Regions from separate parts of the Paenibacillus sp. CH40 genome, predicted to be linked through region 1. Evidence: riboswitches for the same ligand, from Rfam matches in the RefSeq annotation. Region 1 holds a riboswitch; the other holds the start of a gene.
The links. A riboswitch is a leader RNA that binds a small molecule or an ion and turns the genes downstream of it on or off. The one in region 1 is predicted to bind S-adenosylmethionine.
Positions count from the first base shown of each region.

Region 2: linked by a shared signal. The riboswitch ahead of NLX73_RS16330 (methionine ABC transporter ATP-binding protein) and the one ahead of metA (homoserine O-acetyltransferase MetA) in region 1 are both predicted to bind S-adenosylmethionine.

Region 1 is NZ_JANAVQ010000004.1:61,438-67,814, reverse strand. Features, by position in the region: gene NLX73_RS13500 (HRDC domain-containing protein) at 1-219, shown strand, start outside; gene corA (magnesium/cobalt transporter CorA) at 380-1,315, opposite strand; SAM riboswitch class I at 1,868-1,993, shown strand; gene metA (homoserine O-acetyltransferase MetA) at 2,112-3,029, shown strand; gene NLX73_RS13485 (PLP-dependent transferase) at 3,154-4,338, shown strand; gene NLX73_RS13480 (aminotransferase class I/II-fold pyridoxal phosphate-dependent enzyme) at 4,335-5,513, shown strand; gene mqnC (cyclic dehypoxanthinyl futalosine synthase) at 5,943-6,377, shown strand, end outside.
Region 2 is NZ_JANAVQ010000005.1:90,146-96,522, reverse strand. Features, by position in the region: gene NLX73_RS16340 (MetQ/NlpA family ABC transporter substrate-binding protein) at 125-967, opposite strand; gene NLX73_RS16335 (methionine ABC transporter permease) at 1,042-1,710, opposite strand; gene NLX73_RS16330 (methionine ABC transporter ATP-binding protein) at 1,707-2,729, opposite strand; SAM riboswitch class I at 2,866-3,005, opposite strand; gene NLX73_RS16325 (Cthe_2314 family HEPN domain-containing protein) at 3,131-3,856, opposite strand; gene NLX73_RS16320 (UbiD family decarboxylase) at 3,908-5,674, opposite strand; gene NLX73_RS16315 (COX15/CtaA family protein) at 5,804-6,377, opposite strand, start outside.

The DNA.
Region 1 (6,377 bases):
CTGATCCGCAAGGAATTGGTGAATGTATCTGAGGAGGAGCAGGCAGCCATCTGGTCTGCTTATGAAGAGTTGGGGGATACGCTACTCAAGCCTGTCATGCTGAAAGTGTATGGGGAAGAAAAGGCGACAGAAACAGGATTGGATCAAATTTATGAGCGTCTGCGTCTGATCCGTATACGGTTTCGCCATCAGCAGGTACCCGACCGACATGTTGGATAATATAGAACTGATTAGATAAAGCTAAAGTATTAAGTACATTCAGGGTCCAACAGACTAAAAAGCAGCAGCCAGTTCCTCATAGGACACGGCTGCTGCTTTTTATGATCAAGCTTGAAAATCGAAATAGGTATCCAACTCCGTACTTTTTCCCCTTTTCTTTTTAAACCCAGTCTTTCTTGCGGAAAATACAGAACATACTGACACCTAGTGCCACCATAATACCAATGACGACAAAATAGCCATAACGTGTATGAAGTTCAGGCATATTATCGAAGTTCATCCCATATATTCCGGTAATGACCGTCAATGGCATAAATACGGTCGTTATTGCCGTAAACACACGCATAATTTCATTGGCACGATTGGCGATACTGGATTGGTAAGCTTCTCGAAGGTTACCCATCAAATCGCGGTAAGTTTCAAAAGTCTCCGAAATTTTCACAGCATTTTCATAAATGTCGCTGAAATATTTTTGCAATTGATCGTCGATGAGTCGCAAATCCCGTTTGTTCAGGGTATTGATGACTTCCTTTTGCGGACCCAGCACTTTTTTCAGCCACAGAATCTCACTTCGTAAGCCGATGATTTCGTTCAAATGCGACTTTTTCGTATGCATTAGAATATCTTCTTCCAGCTTTTCAATGCGGACCTCAATCCGGTCACCAACCAGAAAATAGTTGTCAACAATCAAGTCGACCAACAGATACATAAAGCGGTCAGGCTGGCTGACTTCTTGCTCCCACAGCATAGGCTTGAGGGTACGAAGCTCATTGATTTTCTGCTTGGTCACCGTAATGATAAAATGGCGGCCGAGAAAAATGTTCAAAGCTCGCAAAAATATTTCTTCATCATCAAAACGAATGCTATTTACAACGATAAAATAATGGCTTTCATAAATTTCGATCTTCGGACGCTGTTCTTCTTCACTCAAACAGTCTTCTACTGCAAGATCATGCATGGAAAATAAAGGTTGGAGCACTGCCAAATCATCGACATCAGCATCAATCCAATAAAAACCTTCTGCCGGTGCAGTAAGCGCCATTTCAATTTCTTCGACAGGGGTAAAAACCCCGTTGTTGACCAAACGGATTTTCATATATGTCACTCCTTATGCTCCGTCGTAACGGAAATACGTTTACCTTAAGCATAAGGAATGAACTCAGTTAGCCAGTTAGCCGGTGCGGGTAAGCGTGCATTCTCATCAAAAGCCGGAGGCTTTTGGAGCATACAGAGCCTGGCGTCCCGTCTTTCGGCAAGCTGAAGTCATTCCTATGCTGTTGTTCAGGGATCGCCGCCTATTCGGACTCGGGTCGCCTTCCATTCCGGATTCACCTCTCAAATGTTCTTTTTTTGATTGCCACAGTATCGCAGGAAACACTCAAAGTCTGCACTACTGCTCCATATTTTTGCCTAATAGCACTTGTATAGTATAACGCTCGGCCTACGGCCTTTCAAGCGCAAAATCATGGGCTAAATCGACAGTAGTGGCAAGAGCTTCAGCGAAAGGAGGGATATGATTTAACCTATGGAAAAGGTAGACAAAATGTGATTGCAGGGCACAAATTTAAAAGTCCCATCTTGACGAAGCCCAGCCGATGCATTAAAGTGAACAACAAGAACTTTGTGAACCCAAAATGAATATAGCGAAATCTTATCAAGAGCAGGTGGAGGGACTAGCCCGATGATACCCGGCAACCGGCGATTTTAATCGCACGGTGCTAATTCTTGCAGGACGCGCGCTTTGTACAAAGAGCGTTGCCCTGACAGATGAGAGAGGCGCATATGGATACAAATATGACCTTTCTCTAACCAGAGAAAGGTCTTTTTATTATATGCCCGGCATCTCAGCAGGACGATTTTCGCAAAACTTACCGAACAAGGAGTGAGTTTACATGCCGATTAAAATTCCAGATACACTACCTGCCAAGGAAGTGCTGGAGGGCGAAAATATTTTCGTAATGGATGAAAGCTTGGCTTATCATCAGGATATTCGTCCGTTGCGCATCGCCATTTTGAATTTGATGCCTACGAAGGAAACGACGGAAACCCAACTATTGCGCCTGGTCGGCAATACGCCGCTGCAAGTGGACGTCACGCTGGTGCACATGAAGTCTCATGTATCCAAAAATACATCGCAAGAATATTTGAATATGTTCTATAAAACGTTTGACGAGATTAAGAACAGTCGTTTTGACGGCATGGTCATTACAGGAGCTCCGGTTGAACAGCTTGAGTTTGAGGATGTGAACTACTGGGAGGAGATCCGGCAAATTTTTGAATGGACGAAAACGAATGTAACTTCGACCATGCACATTTGTTGGGCCTCACAGGCAGGTTTATACCATCATTTCAATGTCCCGAAATACGGGCTCGACTACAAATGCTTTGGCGTATTTCCACACACCGTGATTAAACCTAAAGTAAAATTGCTACGCGGCTTTGATGAACTGTTTTATGCCCCTCACTCCAGACATACGGAGGTTCGGCGGGAAGATATTGATCATATCGCCGAATTAGAAGTTTTATCCGAATCCGAGGAAGCTGGAGTGTACCTCGTAGCCACGCTTGACGGTAAACAAATTTTTGTAACTGGGCATTCTGAATATGACCCGCTTTCATTGAAATGGGAATACGACCGCGATGTGGCCAAAGGAATGGATATTGAAGTTCCCAAAAATTATTTTCCTAATGATGATCCTGAGCGCACACCGCCCTCAATCTGGCGGGCGCATGCCAATTTATTATTCTCGAATTGGCTGAACTATTATGTATACCAAGAGACACCTTACGATATCGGGCCCCAGATTTAAAAAAGGGGCTTGTACTTTACCCTTGTACAGTACCACCTTGCAGTAGCGCAGCAGTATAGTCTTTGACATCCATTTTTGCAGATTGGTTATAGCACCCACTATGGAAGTTAACAGGAGGATTCATATGAGTGAGAAACAGTGGAAAATCGAAAGTAGATTGGCACAAATCGGTTCAGTAGAGGAGCCAGTAACCGGGGCTGTTAATTACCCGATTTACCAATCTACGGCGTTCCGCCATCCCCGTCTGGGTCAAAGCACAGGATTTGATTATATTCGGACGATCAATCCCACGCGAAAGGTACTGGAAGAGGCTTCTGCTGCACTTGAATCTGGTGATGCAGGCTTTGCATGCAGCTCAGGTATGGCGGCGCTGCAAACGGTATTTGCATTGTTTGGACAGGGAGATCATCTCATAGTATCGCTGGATCTGTATGGCGGGACATATCGTTTGCTGGAGCGTATTTTATCTAAATTTGGTGTAACAGCCAGTTATGTGGATACGAACGATCTTGAAGCACTCGAACAGTCATGTCGACCGAATACCAAAGCTGTATTCATAGAAACACCTACAAATCCGTTAATGATGATTACTGATATTCGAGCGGTGGCTGAATGGGCATCACAACATCAGTTGCTTACCATTGTAGATAATACGCTGCTAACACCATACTTCCAGCGGCCATTGGAACTCGGCGCGGATATTGTGGTACATAGCGCAACCAAGTATTTGGGCGGACACAACGATGTGCTGGCAGGGTTAATCGTAACCAAAGGCAAAGAGCTATCAGCTGAAATTTCCTTTCTGCACAATTCCATAGGGGCCGTGCTTTCCCCGAGTGACTGCTATCAGTTGATGAAGGGGATGAAGACGTTAGCGCTGCGTATGGACCGACATGAGCATAATGCAACAGTGCTGTCTAACTATTTACTGACGCATCCGGCGGTGGCAGAAGTATTCTATCCAGCTATCGAAGGCCACCCAGGTCGTGAGATTCAAAATAAACAATCCAGCGGAAATACAGGTATCTTCTCCTTTAAAGTAAAGGATGCTCGTTATGTGGAACCTTTGCTTCGTCACATTAAGCTCATTGCGTTTGCGGAAAGTCTCGGCGGTGTTGAGTCGCTAATGACCTATCCCGCGGTGCAGACACATGCGGACATACCAGCAGAAATTCGAGATGCAGTTGGGGTAGATGACAGGCTGTTGCGTTTCTCCGTAGGCATTGAGCATACAGACGACCTCATTGAAGATTTGCGTTCGGCGTTGGAAGCGGCACGTCAAGAAGTAGAAGGAGGAGAGCTGCAATGATAGAGGATGCGAGGAGGATCGGGCAGGATTTGAACAAAGAGCGGAAGTTCGCTACTAAGCTGCTGCATTTTGGTTCTGAAATTGACAGCGTTACGGGGGCCTCGAGCGTCCCGATCTATCAAGCTTCTACCTTTCACCATCATGATATTTTTAATCCTCCCCAGCATGACTATAGCCGTTCAGGTAATCCGACACGACAAGCTTTGGAGGATTATATCGCTTTATTAGAAGGCGGGGCGTGCGGCTTTGCCTTTGCGTCAGGTATGGCGGCCATCTCCACTACATTTATGCTCTTATCCGCTGGAGATCATGTCATTGTTTCCGAGGATGTATATGGGGGAACATATCGACTGTTGACCTCCATTTTGAAACGGATGAATATCGAAACGACCTTCGTCGACATGACGGACTTCAACCTTGTGAAAGAGGCGTTGCAGGAGAATACAAGGGCTGTATATATGGAAACCCCGTCCAATCCGACACTCAAAATTACCGATGTAGCAGGAATAACCTCTTGGGCACAGGACAACGGACTTTTAACTTTATTGGATAATACTTTTATGACACCTTATTATCAACGTCCGATTGAGCAGGGAGTCGATATTGTATTGCACAGTGCGACCAAGTTTCTGGGCGGACACAGCGATGTGCTGGCAGGACTTGCGGTAGCGCGTACCGAATCGCTTGGGAGACAAATCAAGCAGCTCCAAAATGGACTGGGTACCGTACTGGCTCCGCAGGAGTCATGGTTGCTCATGCGCGGTATGAAGACACTGGAGGCTCGTATGGCTCACAGCGAAAAGAGTGCAGCCAAGCTCGCTAACTGGCTGAACGAGCGCAACGACATTGAGGCAGTATACTACCCGGGTCTGGAAAATCATCCAGGGCGTGAAGTTCATGAACGTCAATCCAGCGGTTATGGTGCAGTGATATCGTTTGATGTGGGTTCTGGTGAGCGTGCAAAAGAAGTCCTCAGTCGCGTACGTATTCCAATTGTAGCGGTGAGTCTGGGAGCTGTGGAAAGCATCTTGTCGTATCCGGCGATGATGTCACATGCGGCTATGCCCCATAGTGTACGATTGGAGCGCGGGATTACGGATGGACTACTTCGTTTCTCCGTAGGTTTGGAGGACATTGACGACCTGATCAGTGATCTGGATGAGGCGCTGCGCTAGAGCGCTAGAGCGTTAGCACATCCGCAGCATCTTTGTCGTTTTCACGCCGGGAGCAAATATGCACAGTACTAAACAGCAAGTTTCCAGTATTTCAGGAGGCTTGCTGTTTTCTATAAGAATGACATGAAGGACAGTGTGAAAAAAGGTACTTTCAGTCTTGTTTTGTTATTTCTTGGCTATACGCAATGTTGAGATAAGCTTGTTTTCCTAGGTGGAAAGCAGAAAGAAGCGGGAATAAGTATGGTTCCTTACCTAAAGATATGTTAGTATTATCATTAGGTTTTACTATGCTAAATAGCACAGACAACATACAAGGCCAGTCATGAACATACATTACGGCAGGGTTCGAACGCAGGTTTGTGAAAGCATTCTCGTTCATAAGTCCTGTCGTTCATTTCGTCGCCCTGTGACAGCGAAGGAGGATACACCATGAGTGTAATCGACCATATTTTAGATAAAGCCCTACGCGGCGAACGCCTGAATTTAGAGGATACCGTTGCTTTGTTCGAATCAGACGAGGTAGAAAAAATAGGTCACGCGGCGAATAAAGTCATGAATCGCATGCACCCCGATCCCATTAAAACCTTCGTCATCGGACGAAATATTAACTATACGAACGTATGTGACGTATACTGTCGCTTCTGCGCTTTTTACCGTAGACCGGGTTCCGATGAAGGTTATGTTTTGCCGGATGAGGTGATCTTTCAGAAGATCAAGGAAACGCAGGAGGTAGGTGGCACCGAAATTCTAATGCAAGGCGGTGTGAATCCAAATCTGCCATTCAGTTATTATACGGATTTGCTGAAAGCTATTAAGGAGCGTTTTCCCGATATTACGATGCACTCCTTCTCGCCAGCTGAAATT
Region 2 (6,377 bases), on a different contig from region 1:
GAGAACGGTCACCCCCAAGTATAAAATATTTAAGCTTCCCCTACAACTCCATCCAAAAAGAAACCCCCAGTCCTCTTGTTCAAGAGAATCTGGGGGTTGCGTGCAATGCGTTCTCGTTCCCTACTTAAAATGCCGGGATAATTGCGCCTTGGTATTTATCTTCAATGAATTTTTTAGTTTCTGGAGATTGCAAAGCTTTAAGAAGCTTCTGAATCGCTTCAGAATCCTTATTATCAGGACGTGCTACCAGAACGTTAGCATAAGGAGAATCCTTGTCTTCCAGTGCCAGTGCATCCTTCGTAGGGTTCAGCTTCGCTTCCAAAGCGTAGTTCGTGTTGATCAACGCAATATCCACTTCAGGCAACTGACGTGGCAGCATAGCCGCTTCCAGCTCCTTGAATTTCAGGTTTTTCTTATTTTCAGTAATATCTTTTACCGTAGCTTCAATGTTGCTTGCGTCTTTCAGCTTGATCAGACCTTGTTTCTCCAATAACAGCAAAGCACGGCCTCCGTTTGTCGCATCGTTCGGAATGGCTACAGTTGCGCCATCTGGGAGTTCATCAAGCTTTTTATATTTTTGGGAGTAGATGCCGAAAGGCTCCAGGTGAACCGCGCCCACAGAAACCAAATCCATTTTGCGCTCTTTATTCATCACATCCAAGTAAGGTACATGTTGAAAGAAGTTAGCATCCAGCTGCTTGTCAAACAATTGAACGTTCGGCTGTACATAGTCGTTAAACTGAACGACTTGGAGGCGAACCCCTTCTTTTTCCAACTGAGGCTTGATTGCTTCCAAAATTTCCGCATGTGGCACAGGAGAAGCTCCAACTTTCAGCTCCACTTCACGTGGTGATCCGCCTGTATTTTCGTTCGCATTGTTTGTATCCGATGTTGTGCTCTTAGTACCGCAAGCCGCCAGCACCGCAATTAATGTCAAGCTTAGTACAGCCAATACCCATTTCTTCATGTTATTACCCCTCCAATAATTTGTAATATTCAGGAGCAGACGTCCTGATCAATAAGGATATCTATATGTTTTCCCTATTTTCGAGTATAATGCCGCACGAGGCGATCTCCCGCCATTTGCAGCAATTGTACCAATACAACCATCAGCACGACCGCAACGATCATGACAGCCGTTTCATAACGATAATAGCCGTAGTTGATAGCCAGTGTACCCAGTCCACCGCCCCCGATCATCCCGGACATTGCCGTGTAGGATACGAGTGTAACGACGGTAATGGTTAATGCAGCGAGCAGACCCGGAAGTGCCTCACGTAACAGCACACGCCGGATAATTTGTCCTGTCGAGGCACCCATCGCTTGTGCGGCTTCAATGACACCCTTGTCCACTTCACGCAGAGACGTTTCGACAAGACGTGCGAAGAATGGGGCAGCCCCGATAACCAATGGTGGGATGGTTCCCAACACCCCGGTCGAGGTACCTACCAGCGATCGTGTAAAAGGAATAAGTGCAACGATCAAAATGATAAAGGGTACGGAACGCAAAATGTTAACGATGAATGATAATACAATGTATATCACCTTCATCAGAGTTAACGAGGAGCGGCTCGCCAGAAACAATAATATACCAAGCGGCAAACCAATAACGAGGGTGAACAATGCGGATGCCCCGAGCATCTGAAGGGTTTCCAGCGTAGAATTCCCTAGCTCTTCCCAACTCACTTGTGAAAAATCAAGTTCGCTCATTGTCCGATCACCTCCACATCAAGTCCTTGCCCAGACACTTCGCGCAGCGTATGCTCTATATCCTCATGATTTCCTTCAAAACGAACGATTAGCTGTCCATAGGGTACATTTTTAATCGTAGATATGGTTCCCTGCAAGATCGCAAAATCAACACCAGTACTTCGAGCCGTACGCGACAGAATCGCATCATATGTTTTACTGCCCAAGAAGGAGATACGCACCACCTGCGCCGACTCGCCGCCACCTGCTGCCGCAATCGCTGCTTGCAGCTCCTCGGGATGTTCTGACTCCCGTTGGATAAAGTCCTTGGTTACCTGGTGCTGCGGCTTCAAAAATACTTCCGCTACCGGACCTTGCTCCACGATGTCGCCCTGATGAATGACACCAACTCGATCACAAATGCTTTGAATGACATGCATTTCATGTGTAATCAGCACGATGGTTAAATTAAAGCGCTGATTAATATCCAGCAGCAATTTCAGGATAGACCCCGTCGTCTGCGGATCAAGCGCAGAAGTTGCTTCGTCACACAGCAATACATGAGGATCACTAGCCAGCGCCCTTGCAATTCCTACCCGCTGTTTCTGTCCACCTGAGAGCTGTGACGGATACTTTCCACTGTGTTCTTCCAGACCCACCAGTTCCAGCAGCTCACGAACCTTCATGTCCACCTTCTGCTTGGGAGTGTTTACCAACCGCAATGGAAATGCAATATTGTCATACACCGTCGCCGAAGACAACAAATTAAAATGCTGAAAAATCATTCCGATTTTTCGACGTTGCTTCTGTAACTGGGATTGACTCACAGTGGTGAGGTTTACCCCGTCTACCCATACTTCACCTGAAGTAGGGCGTTCCAATAAATTAATACAGCGGATCAATGTACTTTTCCCCGCCCCGGAGTGACCAATCACTCCGAATATTTCTCCACGCTTTATAGAAAGATTCAACCCAGACAGCGCATTAACGCGTCGGTTGCCTTTGCCATAATGCTTGGTTAACTGCTTAAGCTCTATCAACGTGCTGCGACCCCCTTCACTTCTTCCTTACCCTTTTAACCAGTTGTCATCTCTCAGGATTGTATAAAATCGCTATTTATTTATACAAAAAAGAGCCCCTTTCACAGAATGAAAAGGGCCCCACCTTGCGAACCTTTTCTCATCTGCCAAAATCGCTATAACTCTAGCGGTTTTGTAGGAATTAGCACCATCATGTTCCCTCCCAGTGTATTACACCGGGAAAGAACGGGTTGCCGGGCTTCATCGGGCCAGTCCCTCCACCTCTCTGGATAAGAAAAATATGTTAAACTCCAGCTTTAGCTGTCCGTTAAGTTTATATAAAAAAATATAATTCAAGCATTTTTCTGAAACTAGGTTTCAGTATAGATAGTTTACATAGCTTTGTCAAAGGATATTTTCTATCATATTTTTGGGCGTACTGCCCGGTTCTCCCATTGTTTCGCAGTATAAGTAAAGGCGTTTGACAGCGATCGACACACCATTTCCAAGCCCTGCTGCAAATCTTCCAAATGGTGATCGAGGTCCTCCAGTTGGATTTTTCCATACAAAGCTCGGTGTCGTTGCCAGAGATCATCCTGCATTTCCGTATTCATATAGTGTATCTCCGTATTCCGACGCTTACGCAGCCGATTGATGGCATCGTTGTATGTGTCCTTGATATCAATTAAATTATCGGTCAATACAGGATGCATTTTGAGATACTTGAGCTGCCGCAACACGGTAAAATACGAATAATGAGCTTTATACTGCCCTGTTTTTAAATCACATAGATCATTTAGCCAGTTGCCCAGCTTATCTAAAATGGAGAATACCCTCACAAACCCATCTTTATAAAAGAAAACATACAATGCATAGTCGGATTTTTCATCCTCGCTCATATCTTCAGCATATCCGGCTTTCACTTTCATACGGAAAAAGGCGGCAGCATGATGGCTCTGCTCCAGTTCATCCAGAGATGACATTAGACCGCGTGTCAAAATATCCGCCTTCCGAAAATCGTGGGTCGGATCTCCACCAGCCTGAATTTGCCGCTCCAGCAAGTTCAACATATCTGACATGCTATTCATGGCATCCAGCAAGATGCCCTTGTTCACACGTGGCGGCTCACCCAGTAGCTTGCGTATCATGCTTACGCCTCCTTATAAATGTAAAATCCGGCTGTAGGTTTCATTAGGGCGTCAAGCGAAATAACTCGTCCATCGTTGATCTACAAGCTTAACAATATCCTCACGCGGTAACACCTCATCCGGATACCCCGGCTTCATACGCGCATCCACTACAATCGGCAGCTTATAGTTCAAATGATGCAAACGCACTTCGCTGTCCGCGTACATATCCGTAGCCGGGTTAAAGCGTGTGAATACCGTCCACAGGAACGAGGCTTGAGAGCGAACAACTTCTTTGGCATCGTCCACAATGAAGACGAGCGGCCACTCTTGCTCACCCGCTGCTAGTCGCTCCAAAACACGTGCCGCCAGCTCAGGCTCCTGCTCAAAGGACGCACCCGATACGACGAGGCATCCTCCGCAATAGGGCTTAATTTCACGAATTCCCGGCAAATCGCCTCCCTCATAAGCACGAGGCAATTCACGTACAGGCTCACCTATCCCCATCAGGATCGCCTTACTACCATGATTCAGCTTGCGGCCTGTGTAATCGAGCGTATCGTGTGACGTGTGATTGAAAATAAATAAATCCGTTGCTGGATTAAATCGCTCCAGAATGGTTTCCAGCAGTAGGTTAAAGTCAGATAAATCAATTACTCGATCCGTCAGCATCAGGAACTTGGTCAACGATAATTGACCTTGACCCAAAATAGTAAAACCGGATACAAGCGCTTCACGGGAGTAGCTTTCACGTACGACTGCCGCTGCCAGCGCATGTACGCCCGTTTCCGCATACGCCCACAGGGACTTGACGGAAGGCATCACAAGCGGATAGGCAGGCGACAGCAGACGTTGCAAAAACTCACCGAGATAGTAGTCTTCTTGCCGAGGCTTACCTACAATGGTTGCCGGATAAATGGCATCCTTGCGGTGATGCATATGTTTGACATGAAATACAGGGAAATCATGCTGTAATGAATAATATCCAAAATGATCACCAAACGGGCCTTCCGGACGGCGTTCATGAGGCGGCACATAACCGCTGATTGCAAATTCTGCTTCTGCTGGAATCCGGTGACCCCCAAGCGGGTCTTCTGTCATGGGCAGCTTGCCTCCCATAATAAGCGAAGCCAGCAGCAGCTCAGGCAAGTTTTCCGGTGCTGGAGCAATGGCGGACGCAATCAGGGCAGGCGGGCCACCAATGATAATCGTCGTAGGCAATGGCTCATTACGCAGCTCCGCTTCATGGTAATGAAAACCGCCGCCTTTATGAATTTGCCAGTGAATGCCCGTCGTCTGATCATCATAAATCTGAATGCGGTACATCCCCAGATTATGATCCTTGGACTGACCTGGCTTCTCGGTATACACAAGTGGAAGCGTAATAAACGGCCCCCCGTCCTCATGCCAACTGGTCACTTTAGGCAGTGGCGCTAACGGAGCCTCTGTACGGCGAACCCCCAATACAGGGGCCTCGCTGTGAGATACTGTTTTTAGCCCTACTTTTAGCATGTCCTTAATCAGGCCACGTTCATTCCACAATGCTTTGGGTGTAGGTGGAAACAATGTTTTGGTGGCTCCGACAATCGCATCCATCAGTTGCTCAGGTCGCGGGCCAAAAGCCATATCTACACGGCGATTCGTGCCAAACAGATTACTGGCTACAGGAAACGGGGTTCCTTTTACATTCGTGAACAGCAGTGCCGGCCCTTCTTCCTCAATGACTCTTCGATGAATCTCAGCCAGCTCCAAGTAAGGATCGACAGGTGCCTCTATAATTTTAAGATGATTTTCTTTACGCAGCGCTTCAATAAATTGGCGCAAATTCTGGTAGATCAACTGGACGACTCCTCCTAAGCAAATCAAGCCCTCGAGAAACTCGTGGGCCTGGTTTGTTTCTTATATGCTATTATACGTGTTTAAACGCCTCTTGGGCAAAAATCCGCTTCACTATGATCTATGAAATGCTTAGGTACGTTGTGCTTGGGTCGGAACAAGCTTGCGGTCCGGTGACAATTGCCATACACGATAGCTCAGATAAGCCAAAATGGAGAACAACGATGCAATCACCAGCATATGTCCCAGCACGATAAACATGTAGATTTCAGGTCTGTTGACGTACAACAAGATAATTCCAATCACCACTTGAAGCAAAATTAACAAGACCGATACGACACCCAATATACGGATATCTCGGTGATTCGGGTGATAACGGTATGAGTAGTGACCCACAGCCAAGATAATGACGAACAGCAGACCGGCTGAAATCTGATGTAGCAGCAGTGGAGATATGAAGCCCCCAATATTTACAACCTTCTGGATGACCGAGTGACTAAGCAACGCCCCTGAATAGACAGCAATATAGGTATAGATCGTCGATAGCCATATAAAGTTGCGATAGCCCCGACTGACACGCCCAGGAATCAGACGCGGAGTGTGGCGTGAGTCCGCGTGCTCCTGCCAGGCCCCCAGCGTCATCATAGTTGCACTGGCAAAGGCGATAAGCGCAAAGCCAAAATGCAGTCCCATGACAGCAGCCGAT